Regions from separate parts of the Tenacibaculum mesophilum genome, predicted to be linked through region 1. Evidence: riboswitches for the same ligand, from Rfam matches in the RefSeq annotation. Region 1 holds a riboswitch; each other region holds the start of a gene.

Evidence for each region. Region 1 has a riboswitch for cobalamin ahead of D6200_RS02995 (TonB-dependent receptor plug domain-containing protein). Riboswitches for the same ligand answer to the same signal wherever they lie in the genome.
Region 2: it holds a riboswitch for cobalamin, as region 1 does, so the genes downstream of both, D6200_RS14380 (hypothetical protein) here and D6200_RS02995 (TonB-dependent receptor plug domain-containing protein) in region 1, are expected to answer to the same signal.
Region 3: it holds a riboswitch for cobalamin, as region 1 does, so the genes downstream of both, metE (5-methyltetrahydropteroyltriglutamate--homocysteine S-methyltransferase) here and D6200_RS02995 (TonB-dependent receptor plug domain-containing protein) in region 1, are expected to answer to the same signal.

Annotation. Positions count from the first base shown of each region.
Region 1 covers NZ_CP032544.1:641,497-648,729, reverse strand. Annotated here, with positions in the region: gene D6200_RS03015 (ABC transporter permease) at 1-550, opposite strand, end outside; gene D6200_RS03010 (ABC transporter ATP-binding protein) at 553-1,257, opposite strand; gene D6200_RS03005 (thiol-disulfide oxidoreductase DCC family protein) at 1,407-1,820, shown strand; gene D6200_RS03000 (YncE family protein) at 1,884-2,969, opposite strand; gene D6200_RS02995 (TonB-dependent receptor plug domain-containing protein) at 2,974-4,854, opposite strand; cobalamin riboswitch at 4,886-5,081, opposite strand; gene D6200_RS02990 (ABC transporter substrate-binding protein) at 5,091-6,029, opposite strand; gene D6200_RS02985 (bifunctional adenosylcobinamide kinase/adenosylcobinamide-phosphate guanylyltransferase) at 6,131-6,634, shown strand; gene cobT (nicotinate-nucleotide--dimethylbenzimidazole phosphoribosyltransferase) at 6,638-7,233, shown strand, end outside.
Region 2 covers NZ_CP032544.1:3,146,550-3,153,782, forward strand. Annotated here, with positions in the region: gene gyrB (DNA topoisomerase (ATP-hydrolyzing) subunit B) at 1-1,158, opposite strand, end outside; gene D6200_RS14370 (DUF3103 family protein) at 1,588-2,766, shown strand; gene asnB (asparagine synthase B) at 2,854-4,515, opposite strand; cobalamin riboswitch at 4,767-4,964, shown strand; gene D6200_RS14380 (hypothetical protein) at 5,060-6,124, shown strand; gene D6200_RS14385 (anthranilate synthase component I family protein) at 6,331-7,233, shown strand, end outside.
Region 3 covers NZ_CP032544.1:3,011,810-3,019,042, forward strand. Annotated here, with positions in the region: gene metE (5-methyltetrahydropteroyltriglutamate--homocysteine S-methyltransferase) at 1-1,405, opposite strand, end outside; cobalamin riboswitch at 1,592-1,778, opposite strand; gene D6200_RS13770 (DJ-1/PfpI family protein) at 1,891-2,646, opposite strand; gene D6200_RS13775 (NAD(P)/FAD-dependent oxidoreductase) at 2,654-3,928, opposite strand; gene D6200_RS13780 (Crp/Fnr family transcriptional regulator) at 4,011-4,580, opposite strand; gene D6200_RS13785 (saccharopine dehydrogenase family protein) at 4,694-6,064, opposite strand; gene D6200_RS13790 (DUF423 domain-containing protein) at 6,145-6,525, shown strand; gene pckA (phosphoenolpyruvate carboxykinase (ATP)) at 6,612-7,233, shown strand, end outside.

The DNA of each region.
Region 1 (7,233 bases):
ATGAAATTCCATCAACGTTTACCCTTTTTCCTAAAGCTGGTTTTTCTCCAAATAAGTCTTGCTTTACAAGTCTACCAATTACAATTACTTTAGATTTGTCTTTTAAGTCTAAGTCGTTAATATACCTTCCTTCATCAATAATTGTTTTTTCTAAAAATTGATGATCTGGATGGACTGCTCTTAACTGATAGTTATTTTGATTGTTCTTGTAGGTAATATTTACACTCTTGTATATTCTTGCCGTTAAATGTTGAATTTTGTTTTCATACTCATCTTTAACGTAGTCAAAATCTTTATTTTTTAACTGAATTCTTCTTCCTGTTTGTAATCCTTTATAAGGTTTGGATGTTTTCCATACTCTTACAAACATAGCATTGGTTGCATCGTCTACAAAAGCTGTTTTAAACTGATTTTGTAATCCAGATACAATTCCAAATAATAGTGTAAACAATAAAATTGCAAAAGCTACCGTAAATCCTGATAAAACCGAACGCAGCTTATTTTTACCAATACTTTGAAATATTTCTCTCCAGCGATCTAAATCAAACATAATTAAATTGCTTTTGCTTTATTCGTTGCTGTTTTTGTTAACTCATCGCTAATAATAACACCATCTTTTAACCGAACAACTCTATTAGTTTGTTCTGCTACTTCTTCTTCGTGTGTAATTACAAAAACAGTCATACCTTCATCGTTAATTTCTTTTAATAAATCCATTACCGAATCGGTTGTTGTAGAATCTAACGCTCCTGTTGGTTCATCTGCTAATACAACTTTTGGCTTGGTAGCTAAAGCTCTTGCAATTGCTACACGTTGCTTTTGACCTCCAGAAAGTTCATTTGGTAAGTGATTAGCCCATTCTTTTAACCCTACTTTTTCAAGATATTCTAAGGCTATTTCTAATCGTTCTTTTCTACCAACTCCTTTATAGTATAATGGTAATGCTACATTTTCTAAAGCTGTCTTATAAGAAATCAAATTGAATGACTGAAAAACGAATCCTAAAAACTTATTACGTAATACTGCAGCTTTCTTTTCATTTAAGTTTTCTATCAACTGTCCGTTTAAGTAGTAGTTTCCTTCATCATGTGTATCTAATAAACCTACAATATTTAATAAGGTAGATTTCCCCGATCCTGAAGACCCCATAATTGATACAAATTCGCCTTCTTTTATATGTAAATCTAATCCTTTTAAAACATGAAGTGAGTCTTTTCCTATAGGATAAGATTTGTGAAGATTTTCTATTCGAATCATAGTGTTAGTTAATTTTTAAGTAAAAAATAAATACTAATTCTTCTAATCTACTAATAAATTATTGTTAAATCATTATTTACTTTCTTACAAGACGCTTAATTTTGATTTATGTTACAAGTTAACACTTAATTTTTTGAAAAAAATTAAATATGAACAATTTACCTAGTAATAAAAAAGTGATTTTATTTGATGGTGTCTGTAATTTTTGCAACGATAGTGTGCTAAAAGTTATAAAATATGATGTTAAAAATCAGTTTGTTTTTACTTCTCTTCAATCGGATATAGGAAAAGAAATAACACAATATTTAGGGATAGACACTTCCAAGGTTGATTCTATTATTTTATACGAGCCAAATGTTGCTTATGATATTAAATCTACAGCTGCGCTAAAAATTATGAATGCTTTTGGTGGAGTTTGGAAATTAACGCAATTTTTTTTGATATTTCCAGAGAGTTTTAGAAACTTAGTATACGATTACATTGCTAAAAATCGCTATAAATGGTTTGGTAAAAAAAATGCCTGTATGGTTCCTTCTAAAGAAATACAAGAAAAGTTTTTATAAAAAACAAGCTCACCAAATTGGTGAGCTTATTCATAGCAATATTTCCCTTTTCTAGGGGACGACTTAATTAAAATAAATTTTTGAAGCTCCTACTCCTACTTCTGTTGAATATATTTTATTCTTAGTATTAATATCATACACCATTAACTCACTTACTTCTTGAAATTCATATTCAGCAACAAATAATTGATTATCTCTTACATTCATTCCATAAATAACTCCTACATCAATACCTTGTTCAGCTAACTCATTTGCTGTCTCTTTAATACCGTAAACTTTATCTGTATTTCCTTGATAATAATATATTTTGTTATTAGAATATGCTAAATATGTAGCCCTTTTATTTTCAGGAAAAGCTAATTCTTTGATTATTGTATTATCAGTTGTATTAATAATAGAAATTGAAGAAGGAGTATTTTTAGTAGCTTTATAGTATGGAGCTGGTCCATATTCTAAAGGTTTACCTTCAGACAAAACAATTAAATTACCTGTAGCATCAAAAGCCATATCATCAGGATTATCTTTTACTGTTATTGTTGATACTACATTATTATTATTTAAATCTACTACAGAAACAATGTTGTTTGATGACCAACCTCCTTTATGTGAGATATATAATTTATTACCTTTATTTACAATTTGCTCTACACCATTAGCTAGTGAAATTGTATTCTCTTCAATAGTATTAGTTTCAATATCTATAATAGCTACATAATCATCATTCTCATTTGCACCATCACCCCAGTTTGTAACATATCCTTTTCCATTTACAATAGTCATATATCTTGGATTGTTTAACCCTGTTGTAATTTGTCCCTTCTTTTTAAAAGTATATCTATCTGCAATTACAATCATATTAGCATCATTTAAAATGATATAAGCATCTGTTTCAGAAAAAGCTATTGATTGAATTAATCCTGCTAACAATGCTCCATTTTTACCTGCATAAATAAAATTTTGTGACTCAGATAACTCATTATTCACGTAAGAAATAAATCCATCTTTATTTCCATAAAGTCCTTCTCCACTTACAATAACTCCATTATCGTATTTGTCTCTAATTACTTCAACTATTTTATCTTCACTAGAACAAGAGATAAGTACTATACTTATTAAAAAAAGTTGTAAAAGTAGTTTTGTTATTTTCATTGGTTTAAAATTTATAATTTAAATTGATATTAAAATTTGTTCCTGGCATAGGACGCAAATTTGAGAAATAATACACTTCATTAAATATATTATTAAGCATGAATCCTATCGTTGGAAGTTTTGATTGTTCTCTAGATAACTTAAAGGTTACTCCTAAGTTTTGAACATTTACCGATTTTACAGAATAAGTTTTTGAGTTTGTTGGGTTTGTATATACACTACTTTGATATAAACTTTGTATAAAAATTTTCATCCTTTTATAATCATATCCCACATTAAAATTTAATAAATGCTTTGGTGCAAATGGTAATACTTTTCTTGTTTCTATATTTTCCGCTAACGTAAACGTATAATTGGAAGAGAAGTCAACTATATGTTCTCCTATCTCTTTCTTAAAACTCACATAAGTTTCAATTCCTTTATTAACCACATCACCTACATTTCTTGGTCTCCACAAATTGCTGCCACCTGTTGGTAACCAAAGAATTTTATCATTAATATGGATATAAAATAATGTAGATGTTATATTTATATTTTCATTTTTAAGAGAAGCTCCCAATTCCCCTTGTTTTGAATTTTCTGGTATTAAGTTTAAATTTCCTACTACAGGCCAATACATTTCATTATAAGTAGGTACTCGATAATTTGTTGAAAAATTGGCTAGGATGTTTAATTGATTAGCTAATCTATATTCTCCTCCTACGAATAAAGACAGAGGCACATTAAAATCTGAATTAATTTCTTTTCTAACTTGTAAATTCGTTATTAATTTTTCAGTAGGTTGATATTTAACACTTCCTACAAAAGCAACTGAATTTCTTATTTCAGTACCTATATCAGAACTACTGCCGTTTATATTTTCATAAATAGTTTTGTAATTAAACGACAAAACATTAGATGGTCTATAAGTTAAAGAGTGGTTTATAAATACATTTTTTGACTTTCCAAATTCAAAATTTTCAACATCCTTATTCCTATAATAACTATACTTTTGTGTTAGATAGGCTAAGTTTAACTCCTGTTTAAACTGTGACGAAAACGCATACTTCCATTGTAATAAATTTCGTTCATTGAAATCTTCATTTCGTTCGCTACTCGCAGATGGATTTGGGAAACCGTTGGAAAAAAAACGATTTCCATAGTAAGCGGTCGAATAAAACGATAAAGTATTTGTAGGAGTAAACTTATAACCTATGACAAAATTAATTCCGTAGTTTTTGTAATTACCATTTTCATTAGTTAGTAGGTTTCCATAATCATCTTTATACCGCTCATCAATATATGTGTAATCATTATCGGAATAATTAAACGTAGAAGCTAATTTTATACTCCACTTATCTGTTCCTACTGAGCTTTTAAAAAAATTAGACGTTGTATTGTAACTTCCGTAAGAAGTAAATAATTGAAATTTTTGATGCTCTTTAAACAACAATTCATCTTTCAAGTGTACCGTACCACCAATGGCACCAGAACCATATTCAGCACTATTTCCTCCACTTTGAACAATGATATTATCATTCAAACTTGCAGATAATGAATTAAAATCTGTTTGTCCGCTTCCTACAGCATTTATAGGTATTCCATTCCATAACACCAATGTATTTGAAGCCGATGTTCCTCTAAAACGAGCGGTACTCACACCTCCATTTCCATAATCTCTAAAAGCTATTGGACTATTATATCGTAGAAGGTTTGTTAAGTTGATAGGGTTTTTTGTTTGTTCTTTTATCCCAATCTTTAATTCTTTTGTAGCAATGCGTTTTTTTTCTACATTTCTCTTCCCGTTAACTATTACCTCTTTTAATTTGTTAATAGCTATTGTATCTTTTTGAGAAAAAAGATTAATCGTAAAAAACAGTATAAATATTATTGTTATTTTCTTCATTATACATTAAACTTTTATCCCGAAAGTTTTAATTAAATTATAATAATTGGCAGGTCTCCTGGCTTGCGTCTTGTAACATACCTTCCCATTAAAAAAACAGTGGTTTGAGTATTTGTTACAAGCTTAATAGCTTACAGTTGCGGGAACAGCTTCGGTTTTACACCGAATTCCCTTTTAATTCTCTTTAATAAGATGATTAAAGAAAAACCAAAAATCACGGCAAATGTATAGTATTCTTATAAATTAGCAACCATCAAATCATGATAATTTGCGAATTTTGTTTGTAAGTTTTCTGGAAGGGTATAATACGCTGGATGAATCATTTTTGCCAAACATTCAATTCCTTCCACCAAAGTACCAGCAGAAGATTGTGTAAACATGGCAAAGTCGGCAATATACACTTGTTTATTTTTTACCGCTCTCAAAGAGGTCCACTCTTCTCTTTCTTCTAAAAATTTCATATCTTCAAGAGTTCTATCAATTCCGTATCCGCAAGGAGCGATAATCAATACCTCTGGATTGTATTTTACAATTTTATCCCAAGAAATTACAATACTATCTCCTGATGGATGCGATAACAAATCAATTCCTCCAGCATAGCCTATTTGATGAGGAATCCAGTGCCCGCAGTTAAACAACGGGTCTATCCACTCTAATAACATCACACTTTTCGATTGGATTCTATGTTCACGTTGCACATCTACAATATCATAAATACGTTTTTTCAATCCACTCACATATACCTCTCCTACCGCTTCCTGCTTCATCGCTTTTGCAATGGTTAACGCATTCTCAAAAACGTCTTCTAAAGAATTGGGAGTAATTGATATTAATTCTGGAACTTTAGGTAATTTATAAGCTGATTTTGCCACAGATTCTGTATCTATCTGGCAAACATCACATACATCTTGTGTAAAAACAATGTCGGGTGCGATACTTTCCAAAACAGGTTCATCAACATAGTACAACGTCTTTCCTTCTGCCTTGGTTTTAGAAAAAATAGCCGTTATTTCTTTACTCGTTAACACTTTTCCTTCCAACTTATATCGAACAGCTACTTCTTTTTCTTGTAAAGCTACTTCTGGACACTCAAAAGTAATTCCGTTTAAATAGTTCTGTAAGCCCATGTCATAAATCATTTGGGTTACTGCTGGCATAAAAGAAGATACTGTCATAATTCGTGGTTTTAGTTCAGCAAAAATAAACAGTTCTCTATTTTAATTTGTTTTTTATTAAAAATCTTTCCAATCTTTGTGTCAATATAAAATACGATTTCATGATATATTATATCTCAGGAGGTGAACGTTCTGGTAAAAGTAGCTATGCTCAAAAGCTAGCCGAATCTTTATCTGACACCCCTATTTACCTAGCCACCTCTCGTATTTGGGATGAAGATTTCAAACAACGAGTTGACAGACATATTTCTGATAGAGATGAACGTTGGACCACTGTTGAAGAAGAAAAATGGTTAAGTAACGTAATTTCTGAAAAACAAACTGTCGTTGTTGATTGTGTTACACTATGGTTAACGAACTTCTTTGTAGACACAAAATATGATATTGAAAAGGCGTTAGAAATTGCCAAAGAAGAAATCAATAAATTGGTTGGAATAGACGCCAATATTATCATAATTTCTAATGAAATTGGTATGGGATTACATGCCAATTCCGAATCTGGAAGAAAATTTACACAACTACAAGGCTGGACAAATCAACACATAGCTAAACTAGCTGATAAAGCTACTTTTATGGTATCTGGACTTCCTTTAACTTTAAAATAACACATGACAACAACAATAACTCCTCTATCAAAAGATTTACAGAACGAACTTCAAGAAGAAATCAACTTCAAAACCAAACCTATTGGTGCTTTAGGAAGTTTAGAAAAAATCGCCATGCAAATTGGTTTAATTCAAAATACCACTACACCTGTACTCTCAAAACCTACTATTATGGTTTTTGCAGGAGATCATGGAATTGCTACCACAGGAAAAGTGAGTCCGTACCCACAAGAAGTTACGCAACAAATGGTGTTTAACTTTTTGCAAGGAGGTGCTGCTATTAATGTGTTTTGTAAACAGAATAACATTCATTTAAATATTATAGATGCTGGTGTGAATGCTGATTTTGAAACACATCCACAGCTTACCAATGCCAAAATAGCAAAGGGAACACAAGATTATAGTACTACCAAAGCTATGACTTCAAAACAATGCCAAGAAGCTTTAGAAAAAGGAAGACAATTGGTAAGAAAGGTGTATAGTGAAGGTTGCAATGTTATTGGTTTTGGTGAAATGGGTATTAGCAATACGTCATCTGCGGCTTTGTTAATGAGTTATTTTACCAATACACCTATTGAAAACTGTGTAGGTAGAGGAAC
Region 2 (7,233 bases), 840 kb from region 1:
TAAAATAACCTTTTGAACAATGGTTTTAGCGTCGTTTGGATTTTCTTCTAAGTAATCTGTTAACATTTCAGATACCGCTTGTGATACAGCAGCGCTTACTTCACGGTTACCTAATTTTGTTTTTGTTTGACCCTCAAATTGAGGTTCTGCTACTTTTACAGATACAATTGCTGTCAATCCTTCACGGAAGTCATCACCAGCAATTTCGAATTTTACATTTTTAAGTAAACCAGACTCATCAGCATACTTTTTTAATGTGTGCGTTAAACCACGACGGAAACCTGATAGGTGTGTACCTCCTTCGTGTGTATTAATGTTATTTACGTATGAGTGTAAATTCTCAGCATACGAATCATTGTACACCATAGCAACTTCTACAGGAATTCCATTTTTTTCACCTTCCATAGAAATTACATCTTGAATAATCTGTGTTCTTGTCCCGTCTAAGAATTTCACAAATTCAGATAAACCTTCCTCAGAATGAAATGTTTCAGAAATATTATTTCCTTCATCATCCTGATTACGTTTGTCAGTTAACGTAATGGTGATACCTTTATTTAAGTATGCCAATTCGCGCATACGTGTAGCTAAGGTATCGTAGTTGTATTCTGTTGTTTGTTGAAAGATTGATTTATCTGGCAAGAAGCTAACAATAGTTCCAGTAAAATCTGTATCTCCAATAGTTTTTACAGGGTATAAAGTTTTACCTCTTTCATATTCTTGTTGCCAAATTTTACCTTCTTTATGTACAGTTGCAGTTAAATGATCAGAAAGTGCATTCACACAAGAGACCCCAACACCATGTAGTCCACCAGATACCTTGTATGAATCTTTATCAAATTTACCACCAGCACCAATCTTGGTCATTACAACCTGTAGTGCAGAAACTCCTTCTTTTTTATGAATTCCAACAGGAATACCACGACCATTATCTTTTACTGTAATAGAGTTATCTTCATTAATATCTACTGATATTTCATCACAGTGACCAGCTAAGGCTTCGTCAATAGAGTTATCTACAACCTCATATACTAAATGGTGTAATCCTCGTACTCCAACATCTCCAATATACATGGAAGGACGCATGCGTACGTGCTCCATTCCTTCTAGCGCCTGGATACTATCGGCAGAATAATTATGTTTTTTTTCTTCGCTCATTATAAAGAGAATTAAATTAAAGTCTTTATCATAAAATAATCGCTCGGGAGCGATTATTGTTACATTACAAATTTACGATTTTATAAACTTTAAATAAAGTTTTTAAGAGGTTTTTGTGATGTTTTATCAACAATTGCTTAAGAAATAAAAAAGCCCTTAAAACGGCTAAAAACACTTTTAAATTAGAATTTGAAGATAAATGGATAGTTTGGTTTAATCTTTTTTTATAAAAATAGCTTATTTGGCTTTAAAAATGTTTTATAAAAGTAAAGTTATAAAATTGTTTGTTTGGTGTTAAATAAATGAATTTAAATTAGTGTTTGATGGTTTTTTGTTTATGTTTTTGTAAAAAATTAACATTTTTTAAGGTTTTTATTGTGTTTTTTGTTAATATTGAAGCTAGTATTAATAAATTAAATTTTTTTTAAAATGAAAACCCCCCGAATTTTATTAGGAGCTTTATTGGCTTCTATGTTGTTTATTGGCTGTAACAATTCTGAAGAATTAGTTACTGGTTCAGAAAGTTTGACAGAAGAGCAAATTTCTAGTTTAACAAATAAGAAAGAAGCTACTTTTCAATTTATTGATTTGATGAAGAATCAAAGCTTTAAAGAAAAGACTCTTGAGTTGTTGAATAATCAGCAACCAAGTGTAGCGATGTCTAAAATTTTAAACCAAACTTCTGAGTTTGTAAGTGATGAAGAGTCATATAAAATGTTAATGTCTAAAACCACTATGTTAGAAGGTAAGGCGTCTAAAGAAGCCGCTCCTGAAAAGATAGAGATTTTGGAAGTTTGGATGCACAATGGAGAGAGAATAGAAGATTTTTCTAATGTATTATTTTCTTTTGCTCCTGAAGGAGATGAGAAAACTTGGGAGAGAGTTGAAGCGTATACAATAGATAAAGAAGTTGTTTATCTTGATCCTAAAGAAGCACCAAGTCAAACAGTTATTGTTATTGAAACTGATGGTTTTGAAGCCTTGAAGAGAGAGGTAATTTATATGAATGAGTATCTTCAAGAAAATGGAGTTCAAAACAACAGGTTTTTAAAGTCTTCATTAGATTTAAGTACTAAATCTGCAAGAAACACTGGATTAGAAACTACGAAGTTAGATAAAATAAGATTAAATGACGATGAAGAACCTTGGATAAGTGGTGCTGCTGAGGTATATGCAATAACATCAGGTATTAAAGATGATAAAAACAATCCTGAAATTAAGGTAATACCTATGTATTATTTAGATCATGATGATACTGATTATTATCCGAATCAAATATTATTGTTTTGGGATGATTATCAATACCAAGCTGCAAATATTCAGTTATTTGAAAAAGATGACAATACAAATTATAAAGACTTAGTTTCTGCTATTGTAAATGGAGTTTTTCAAATTATAGGAACAGTTTCAACACAACCTTGGGTTAATGTTTTGGGTCAGATTGCTGGAGCAATAATTCAAGCGATGCCTGATAGCTGGTATGCCAATAATGATGATTATGTAGATTCGTTTTATACAATTGAAAAAAATAAGAGTTACTATAATTATTATGGAGCTAGAAGAAATGCAAAGGTGAACTTATCTCCTTTTTATGTAGCTCCAAATTAAAAAATAAATTTAAAGGAATAACAAAAACCTCGCCAATAAGCGAGGTTTTCTTTACAACTAAAATTTGAAAAAAACTAAGAATTTTTCTTAGTAAGCGTCTTCATGTACAGCTTTGATAGCTCTACCAGAAGGTTCGTTTTGGTTTTGAAAACTTTTATCCCAAGCCAGTGCAGTAGGAGTGCTACAAGCAATTGAAGGTACAGATGGAACTGTTAAAGCAGCAGTTTCACTTGGAAAATGCTCTTCAAATATTGAACGATAATAGTATTCTTCTTTAGCTCTTGGTGTTTGCGTAGGAAAGCGATGTGGAGCATTTGCCATCATTTCGTCAGTAATAGCAGCTTCTACAACTTCCTTTAAGGTGTCAATCCAGTTGTAGCCAACTCCGTCAGAAAATTGTTCTTTTTGTCTCCAAGCTACTTCTTTTGGTAAATAGCTCTCAAAAGCTTTACGTAACACCCATTTTTCCATACGTTCATCATTAATCATTTTGTCTTCTGGGTTAATACGCATTGCTACATCCATAAATTCTTTATCTAAAAATGGTACACGACCTTCAATTCCCCAAGCCATTAAACTTTTATTGGCGCGTAAACAATCGTATTGATACAATTTATCTAGTTTTCGTACAGTTTCTTTATGGAATTCTTCTGCATTAGGGGCTTTATGGAAGTATAAATATCCTCCAAAAAGTTCATCAGCACCTTCGCCAGATAAGACCATTTTTATTCCCATAGATTTAATAACACGTGCCATTAAATACATTGGAGTAGAGGCACGAACTGTTGTAATATCGTAAGTTTCCAAGTTGTAAATAACATCTTTTATTGCGTCTAAGCCTTCTTGAATAGTAAAGGTTATTTCATGATGAATAGTATCAATATATTCCGATACTTTTTTAGCTGCAGCTAAATCAGGTGAACCTTCTAAACCAATAGAAAATGAATGTAATTGCGGATACCAAGCAGCATCTTTATCACCAGATTCTACGCGTTTAGCAGCATATTTTTTTGCAATAGCAGAGGTGATGGAAGAATCCAATCCACCAGAAAGTAATACTCCATAAGGTACATCACTCATTAGTTGCCTATGAACAGCGGCTTCTAAAGCATCGCGAACTTCATCTATGGAGGTCTTATTGTCTTTCACAGCTTCGTATTCCATCCAATCACGAGAATACCATTTTTGTAATCCGTCTTCACGCGTATAATAGTGTCCTGGAGGAAAAATTTCGATTTTGTTACAAACTCCTTCTAGCGCTTTTAACTCAGAGGCCACATAAAAAGTTCCGTGTTTATCCCATCCCATGTATAAAGGAATAATTCCCATATGGTCACGAGCTACTAAATATTCATCTGTAATTGAATCGTATACAGCAAAACCAAAAATCCCGTTTAAATCATCTAAAAACTCAACTCCCTTTTCTTTGTATAAAGCTAAGATAACCTCACAATCAGATTTAGTTAAAAACTCATGTTTTTCCTTAAGTTGTTTTCTTATTTCTTTATGATTATATATTTCTCCATTAGCAGCTAAGACAAATCTACGGTCATGGCTAAATAGAGGTTGTTGTCCAGAGGCAGGATCAACAATTGCTAGTCGCTCATGTGCCATAATTGTTTTTTCATCGCTATAAATTCCACTCCAGTCTGGACCTCTATGGCGAACTTTCTTAGCCATTTCTAATAATTGAGGTCTTAATTTATCTGAAGATTGTTTTAAATCAAACGCACATACAATTCCACACATAATTTTAATTTTATTGTTTATTATAATGCAAATAACTGAATGATGTTTTTATTTTTAAACAATTATGCTTTTTTTGATTATATATTATAACTTTAAAAGTTGAAAAACATATTTTAATTAACTTTAATTTGCGTTTTAAGCTATTATTATTCTACTTTTTAATTATTCTTATAACAATTATGAGAGTTTACTTTTATCGAAAAAGAAGGAAGTGTAATTTTAACAGTAAAATTAGTGTTTCTTTCCTACGACTAAAATATATTTGCCGCGGTTTTTCTTTATTGTAAAGAAAATTAAAAGGGAATTAGGTGAGAATCCTAAACTGTACCCGCAACTGTAAACTTAGTCTATTAAAACTATAGATACTTGTTATTTCTTACGCCACTGTTTTTACGGGAAGGTAGTAGCAAGATGTTAGTCAGGAGACCTGCCAAAATTTAATTCATTGCTTTTCTTTCGGGTTAAAAGAAGAAGCAGTAAAGAACATTTGAAATATAATGTTTGTATTTTTTTGTTTTCAGAAACTTTAAATTTAATTATAATAATGATACGTAATTATAGTATTGTATTGGTATGTTTAATATCAGTTTTTTTTTCATGTTCAAGTGATTCAACGAAACAAGAACCAACTCCAATTTATGATAATTCTTTTATACTAAGTTATGAGGGGGACAAAACAGTGGTAGGGCATTTAGATGAAAGTCAAGTTTTTACCCCAAATGTATATGAGTCTCTAAATAAAAATTCAATATCTTTTACAAACTTTGAAAATAGTTTATTCATAGTGTCTCAAGACGGACCTAATTTTGTTACAAAATTAAACTTAAAAGATCTTGCAGAAGAAGTAGCAGTGACTACATCTAAGGTAAGTAGTCCTTCGTACTTGGCTATGTACTCAGAAACTGATGGAGTAATCATTTCTACTGGTGGAAGAGGAAGACGAAGAACATATGATTTATCGTTTTTTAATATAAGTGAAGGAGTGAAAGATAAGATTGATGGAGTTTCTTCAAAAGTATTGTTTTCAAAATCAGGAGTATTGGTAGATGGAGAAAACGTATTGATTGCTGACGATAAAGAGTTGAAAGTATTAAATATCAAAGATAAGTCAATAAAAACCACAGTAATATTTGATGATGTAATTTCAGGAATCTTAAAAGATAAAAACAATAAAATTTGGATAGGAACTGAGAAAAGAGTTGGAGATGCTAAGTTTGTAAGTTTGGCAACTGATTATGGTATTGATGAAACGGTTACATTAACAGGAGTGAATTTGTATAAGAATAGTATGCTTTCTGTAAGTGAATCAAGTAGTTATGTTTATTGGTCAGAAGTGTCAACAGGAGTGATTCACCGTTTTAACACAGAAACAAAAAAAGCAGAAGAATTTATTAATCCAACTACAGAAGGAATAATGCTTACAACTGTTATAAGAGAGCATCCTATTACAGGAAAAGTATATGTTTTAGGTGCAGAAGATTTTTTTGATACAGATAAAAGTATACTTACTATTTATAATGAAGATAAATCTGTTTTTAAAACTGTAAAAGGAATAGGTAACTCGCCAATAGATATTTGCTTCTCTAAAGAAGATTTTTCTGTAAATTAAGTATTGTTTATTTATTTTTAATACGAAAAAGTTTGTAAAATCAAAATCACTTTATACATTTGTAGCATAATGATAAAACAACAATTAAATAACTGGTGGTGGAAAACTCATAACTTACGTTAGTGAGACCATCTTGTTATATCTATAATACAACGAAAAGGCTTATCTCATGATAAGCCTTTTTTGTTTTTTACATATTAAATAAAATGAAAAAAATTACCTTTAAAACAATAGCAAAAAAACAATTGGCAGATATGATAACGCCAGTTAGCTTGTATTTAAGAACAAGAGACAAGTATGCGAATAGTTTGCTGTTAGAAAGTTCAGATTATCATAGTAAAGAAAATAGTTATTCGTTTTTGTGTATAGAACCTTTGATAACCATCAAGGCAGAAAATGATGAATTGTTATTGTCGTATCGAAAAGAAGAATTAGAAAGAGAGCCTATTCAAAGAAATTTTTATGAGAAGTTTGATGCGTATAGCAATGTTATTTCGATAAATTGTTCAGAGGAAATAAAATCATTTAATGGATTGTATGGTTATACAACTTTTGATGCGGTTCAATACTTTGAAACAATTCAGTTAAAATCAGATAAAGCACCTTCTGAAATTCCAGTATTACAGTATAGCTTTTTCCGATTTATTGTAGCAATCAATCATTTTAAAAATGAAATGATTTTGATAGAAAATATACCAGAAGGAGAAGAATCTCGATTATCAGAAATTGAAAACTTGGTAAATTCTCAATCTTTTGCTAAATACGACTTTGCTTTTCAAGGAGAAGAAACTTCGAATATCACGGATGAGGAATTTAAGCAAAGTGTAACAAAAGCAAAGGAACATTGTAAAAGGGGAGATGTTTTTCAGTTGGTTTTATCACGTCAATTTCAACAAAAATTTAAAGGAGATGAATTTAATGTGTACAGAGCATTACGCTCTATAAACCCTTCTCCATATTTATTTTATTTTGACTACGGAAGCTTTAAATTGATGGGGTCTTCGCCAGAAGCACAAATTAAGATAAATGAAGGTCAGGCTATTATTAATCCAATTGCAGGAACCTTTAGAAGAACAGGTGATGATGAAAAAGATAGAGAGTTGGCGAAA
Region 3 (7,233 bases), 970 kb from region 1:
TGTAATCTTCACTACTTAAGATACCTTTTTTAAATTGAGCTCTCCAGCTTCTTACTTCTTTAGTTTGAGGGAAGGAGCCAATGGTTGTAGTAGGGAATAGCGGTAAATTCAATACTTTTTCTTGTGCTTCTTTACGAATTAAAAAACTATTTTTTCTTCTAGAATCTGTTTCGTTAATGGAATCAACACGTAGTTTTACATCGTTATGATGGATTAATGCTGAAGATTTTCTATTGGCAATAGCTTTTTTATTTTCTTCATAAGCATTTAAAATATTTTCATCACTAGTGTTTTCAGATAACTCTTTTAATAAGCTTACTTCGGTAAGTTTTTGTTTAGCAAAAGAAAGCCATTGTTTAATGTCAGTGTCAAGAGAGATCTCTAAATCTAAATCACAAGGAGAATGCAACAAAGAACAAGAAGAAGCAATAAAGGTTTTTTCAGAACCTAACTTATCAGTGACTTTTTTTATTAGCTGTAATGACTTTTCAAAGTCATTTTTCCAAATGTTTCTTCCATCTACAACACCTAACGATAAGATTCTATTTTTAGGAAGAGTATTCAATACATCATCTAGCTGTTCTTCGCAGCGAACTAAGTCGATATGCAATGCGTCTAAAGGAAGTATGTTAGCTAATGAAAGATTGTCTTTTAAACCTTCAAAATAAGTAGTAACTATAAACTTTAGTTTAGGAAACTTTTTTCTAATCTCATTATAGATAAATTGATAGGTTTCTTTGGCTTTTTCACTCAAATCTAATGCTAAAAAAGGTTCGTCAAATTGAATCCATTCTGCACCTTGTGTTTGAAGTTCTTGTAGAATTTCAATATATACAGGGAGTAGTTTTGGGGCTAAATCTAATTTATCAAAACCTTCTTCTTTTTCTTTACCTAAAAGAAGGTAGCTAACCAAACCAATAATTACAGGCTTAGCATTAATCCCTGCTTGTTTAGCTCCGACAAACTCATTAACAATTTTGCTAGAAAATAGTTTGAATTCCTGATTTTTATAAAATTCAGGAACGATATAATGGTAATTGGTGTCAAACCATTTAGTCATTTCCATAGCAGTGATATCAAGATCATCTTTTTGATATCCTCTTGCCATAGCAAAGTAAAGGTCAAGTTCAGAATTTGAAGTTTTTAACATTACTTCATTGTAACGTTTAGGAATAGCTCCAACAGTAAGCGTCATGTCTAACACCTGATCGTAATAAGAAAAATCATTACAAGGAATAAGGTCTATGCCTGCTTCTTGTTGTGTTTTCCAATTTTGTTGACAGATATTTCTTCCTGTTTCAAGAAGTTCCTGTAAACTAGTTTTGCCTGACCAATATTGCTCGCAGGCTTTTTTGAGTTCTCTGTTGCTACCAATACGCGGATAGCCAAGAATGTGCGTTTGCATTTTCTTTTAAACTTTTATAATTAAACATTAATTTTAAAAGCTCTTTTAGATGCTTCGCAATGCTAAAAACGATAAGATGTTTGAGGAAAAATAATGACATACCAAAAAAGCACAGCATTTCATAAAGAAAGTGTGCGTTAAAAATATATCATCGGTATGACCCAAAAGCTTCAAATCGCGAAAGCATTGTCAATATCCGAATAGGCAGGTCTCCTGACTTATAACAGCTTTTATCATCCTTCCCGCTTTTGGCAGTGGATATACTAGGATAAAAACTTTTGGTGTGTTACTTACAGTTGCGCGACAGTTCGTGATTTGCACACGATTCCCTATTAATCTACAGTTAAGTAAAACCTTTTCGGTTGATGAAGTATGTAAAGAACTTATCGGGGTAAATGTATGTATTATTTTTTTAGAACTGGTAATAAAAAAAAGCACCAATAAATTGATGCTTATGTTTGAAAAAGAAAATTTATAATTAATGTTTATTTTTTCCAGTTTTTAAGTTGATCCAAGTATAAATAGCTTTCAACAAATTTTCTATGTTCAGTATTTGTCATAATTTCGAGAAGTTCTAACGCTGAAATATAACTTGCTAAATTTCCGTTTGAAGATAAAAACTTACCGTCTTTAACAAAAGTTACCAAGCTGTCGTTTTGCACTTTTAAATTTGGGTAGTCTTTTTGTAGTTGCTCACCGCCGCCAATCCATGTTACAATTTTATGACCATCTGCTATACCAGATTTACCAATTAAATTAGCTCCAGCACAATTACTAACAGTGTATTGGGTTTCTTGATTTTTTGTTTTTATAAAATCTACAACTTTATTATTATGTACTTGTGCATACATGTCGTAAGCACTTGGTACAAACAAAGCCGTTAGTTTAGGACAGTTTTCAAAAGTATAGTCGGGAACAAAATGCATTCCTTCTTCAGTAGTAATGGGTTTAGCTGTTTCAGCAATAGCTACTACATTAAAAAGTTGTTTGCCATCTTTATCTGCTTTTCCAAATACATCTGACGTTGCTATAACTTCTCCTTGTAAAACCCCATTAAACATTAAAAGTCCAATAGTTGGTAAATTAGGATTAAATGGTTTTAGGTGTTTAGTTAGTGTGTCAGATGGAGATACAACTTGTTCAACTCCTTCTGTTTTTTTATTGGTTTTCGATTTTTCTGAATTACAACCAACAGTAATAATTGTAAAAAGTAGTATTACTACAATGCTTAAATTTTTCATGCGTATTTTATTTAGTATCTCTTTGAGTAGGTTTAATAATCATTCTAAAATATTGGTCTTTGTATATGTAATAGCCTAACCAGTTGTATAGAGTTCTTACTTTATTTTTGAAGTTTACAAGCCCCATAATATGTACAAAAATCCAAATTAACCATGCAACAAAACCTTTTAATGATTGTTTTTGTCCTGGGAAATCTAATACAGCCTTATTTCTTCCAATAATAGCTAATGAACCTTTATCATTATATTGAAAAGTTTTCCAGTTTGTATCTTTTCTAGAAAGGTTTTTAGCTAAGTTTCTAGCTTGTTGTAATGCAGGTTGTGCTAATTGAGGATGCCCTTTAGGATAGCTTTCGTCTCCTAAAATCAAAGCACAGTCACCCAAAGCATAAATGTTATCATATGAGTGTACTAGATTGAACTGATTTGTTTTTAACCTTCTACCAGCACCAAAGTTTTCTTTTGAAAAACCATCAAATGTTTTAGCAGATACACCGGCAGCCCATATAAGGTTTTTAGTATGTATTTCTTCTCCGTTTGATAAATATACAGTTTCACCATCAAAATCATTAACCATGGTGTTCATCGTTAATGTTACTCCGAGTTCACTTAACTTTTTAGAGGTATATTCTTGTGCTCTTTCAGACATAGGAGCTAATACAGAGCTTTGACCATCAATAAGATGAATTTCTCCAAAATCATTTTTATCTAACTCTGGATAATCTTTTATGATAATTGAAGTTTTAATTTCAGATAAAATACCAGAAAGTTCAACCCCAGTAGGACCCGCTCCAGCGATTACAAAAGTTAAACACTTCTTTCTTTCTTCAGGATTGTGAATTCTAGTAGCACGGTCAAATCGAGTTAAAATAACATTTCTAAGTGACAAGGCGTCACTAATAGTTTTCATTGGTAAACTGTACTTTTCAATGTTTTTGTTTCCGAAAAAATTACTTTCTGTACCAGTAGCCATTACTAAGATATCATATGCTATTTCTCCATTACTTACCACTATTTTATTTTCTTCTGGAACAACTTTTTCAAGTGTACCCAGACGAAAACGAGCATTTTTAAATTTTCTTAAAATTTTTCTGAATGGATAACTAATTGCAGAAGGTTCCATAAAACCTGTGGATACTTGGTAGATTAAAGGAGGAAAGAAATTATAGTTATTACTATCTACTAAAATAATTTGATAATTTTCAGAATTTCCTAACCCTTTTATAAGTTCTAACCCAGCAAAACCGCCGCCAACAACGACAATTTTTTTCATGTTTTTCATAATGCTATTATGCCCTTAAATTAATATAAATGCAAAGGTAGTTAAGTATGTTTTAGTAAAAAATAAACTAACTTAAGAATAGCTATTTTCTTTTAATTTCACTTAAATATTCAGGAGTTAATCCTAAAAAACTAGCTAATAAATATTGGGGTACTCGTTGTACAAAATCAGGGAAGTCTTTTCTAAATCTAAAAAAGATATCTTCTTTAGAGTAACTGTTAATGTATTTTAAACGCATTAAAGCAGCTCCGTATGCGGTTTCATATATACTTCTAAAATATTTTTCTAATAAGGGAAACTTATTTAATAACTCGTTATATTTTGAAAAGGAGATTGACAAAATTTCAGAGTTTTCAACTGTTTCTATGGTAAAGTTAGCATGTTTTTGGTTCCGAAAAGCTAAAAAGTCAGTTAACCACCAATTTTCTAGAGCAAACTGTGTAGTTTTTTTGTAGCCCAAACTATCAATAAAATATAAATGTAAGCAACCTTTGGTAACAAAAAATAGTTTATTACAACGTTTATTTGTGAGTAATAAAATTTCTTTTTTTTTGTAGGATTGACAATCAAAAAAAGAAAGTATTTCCGTTAATTTTTCTTCAGAAAGATTTGTGTAATTTTTAATATGATTTTTTAAAATGCTTTTACCCATATCTTAGTTTAGTATTTAAAGGTAAAAATACCAACTTTATAGAGATTCCTTTTATTTTTAAAAGAAAAAGGCACCAAATAAATTGATGCCTTTTGTGTTCGTTTTGGAAGACTTTATCCTTTTATACTCTCAGGGTTATAGCCTAAATACGGAACTTCTTTTTCAACAAAAGTAATTCCGTAATCTTCTAATTCTTTTAAAATTGGTTCGTACACCTCTTCGTTAATCGGTAATTGAACTCCAGGAGTTGTGATGTCACCGTTTAAAATACGTACCGTAGCCATAGCTACAGGTAAGCCAACAGTTTTTGCCATAGCAGTATAGGTTTGATCATCACCTTTAATAACCATACTACTTTCTATTTGATGATTTTCCTCCTTGTATTGATACCCAAAAATATGATGCATTACAATCATATCTTTATCCTCAGCTTCAAGAGTCCAAGAATCCATCAATATTTTTTGTAAAATTTCAGCAGGGGTAGCGTTTTTTAAGCCTACTTTTTTGTTCGGATTGAAGATGTCTAACTCTACAAATTTATCCCACATTAAATCATCTTGATCAATCTTTGCATACGAACGGAATTTTAATTCAACAGAATCTGAAGGAGAATAGGCTAAGAAAAGGTTAGTGAAATCACGATAGCTCATGTTTTCAGAATCTTCAATAGTGTAAGTGTCATCAGTCATTCCTAACTGGACAAAAACATTCCAAGCACGAGAAAAACCAACTTTACGAATAGTTCCACGATACATGGTTTTAATATCTTCTAAACCATAAATACTTCTATACTTTAAAGAATCACGGTTTGCATACGCTTCAAATCTTCCACTGCCATTAATAGTTAAAAATTCAGTTCTTCTAAATAATTTTTGATATGGAATATACTTATAGGTTCCTTCTTGAATAAACATTGAAGCTCCACCTTGACCAGCTAATACTACATTTCTTGGGTTCCAAGTAAATTTATAATTCCATAAGTTGGTATCGCTTTCAGGAGCTACTAATCCACCACAAAAAGATTCAAATAATAGCATTTTTCCTCCTTGTTCTTTTATACGATCAATAACTTGCATAGCACTCATGTGGTCAATTCCTGGATCCAGACCAATTTCGTTCATAAATACTAAACCTTTAGCTTTAGCTTCTTCATCTAAAGCTTTCATTTCATCAGAAATATAAGACGCAGTAACCATGTGTTTTCCATAAGTAATACAATCTTTAGCTACTTCAATATGAAAACGAGCAGGTAACATTGAAATAACAATGTCAGCTTTTTGAATTGCATTTGAGCGCTCCTCAGCATTAAAAACATCTAGCTGTATTGCTGTAGCACTTGAATGATTGTGAATTTTAGATTGAGCGCTTTCTAACGAAACATCACCAATAGTTATATGTAGGTTTTCTTGTGAAGATTTATCCAATAAATATTTTATAAGTGAAGAGCTCGATCTACCAGCACCAATAATCAATATATTTCTCATTTATAATTATTTTTGTTGTGTATAAAATTTGAGGCGACAATATCGCTAAAAAAGTTTAAATTTAAACAAAAATTAAAATAATGTATAAAAATTTAACAATAGCTGCAGTCTTGGGAATGATTGCTGTGATTTTAGGTGCCTTCGGAGCTCATGCTTTAAAAACAAGATTAACACCAGAAGCTTTAGAGAGTTTTGAAACCGCTGTACGCTATCAGTTTTTTCATGTGTTTTTATTACTTTTTGTAAATATGTTTACTGAGCTTACTAACAAAGAAAAAAACAGAATTAGTTATTTTTTAATAGCTGGGATTTTATTGTTTTCTGGGTCTATATATTTAATTTACTTAGCGAATGTTCCTGCAAAAGCAATTTGGTTTGTAACGCCGTTAGGAGGAGTGTTATTAATCGTTGGTTGGAGCCTTTTAGCATATAGCTTTTTTAAAAAAGTTATTAAAGGTTAAAGTTGATAAAATCATTTAATGATATAGCTGTTTAATCAAAAAGAACTATTTTTGTCCAAAATTAAACACAACTAAAATCTTTTAAGATGACAAATCTTGATACGAAAACGATATCGTTAGATAACTTAGGCATAAAAGACGCTACGGTTCGTTATCAATTAACTTCAGACGAGTTACACGACATCACTATTGAAAAAGAACAAGGAGTAGAAACCAGTTTTGGAGCATTAGCTGTTAAAACAGGTGAGTTCACAGGACGTTCTCCAATGGATCGTTTTATTGTTAAAGACGATATAACTAAAGACCAAGTTTGGTGGGGAGATATTAATATTCCTTTCGATTCAGAAAAATTTGACAAGCTATACGATAAAGTAACTAATTATTTATCTAACAAAGAAGTATTTGTACGTGATAGTTATGCATGTGCAGACGAAGATTATAAATTAAATATTCGTGTTGTAAATGAATACCCTTGGAGTAACATGTTTGCGCACAATATGTTTTTACGTCCTACCGCAGAGGAGTTAAAAAACTTTTCTCCAGAGTGGACAGTAGTAAACGCTCCAGGTTTTATGGCAGATCCTGAAGTGGATGGAACACGCCAACACAACTTTGCTATTTTAAACTTTACTAGAAAAGTAGCGTTAATTGGTGGTACAGGATACACAGGGGAAATTAAAAAAGGAATTTTCTCTGCATTAAACTTTA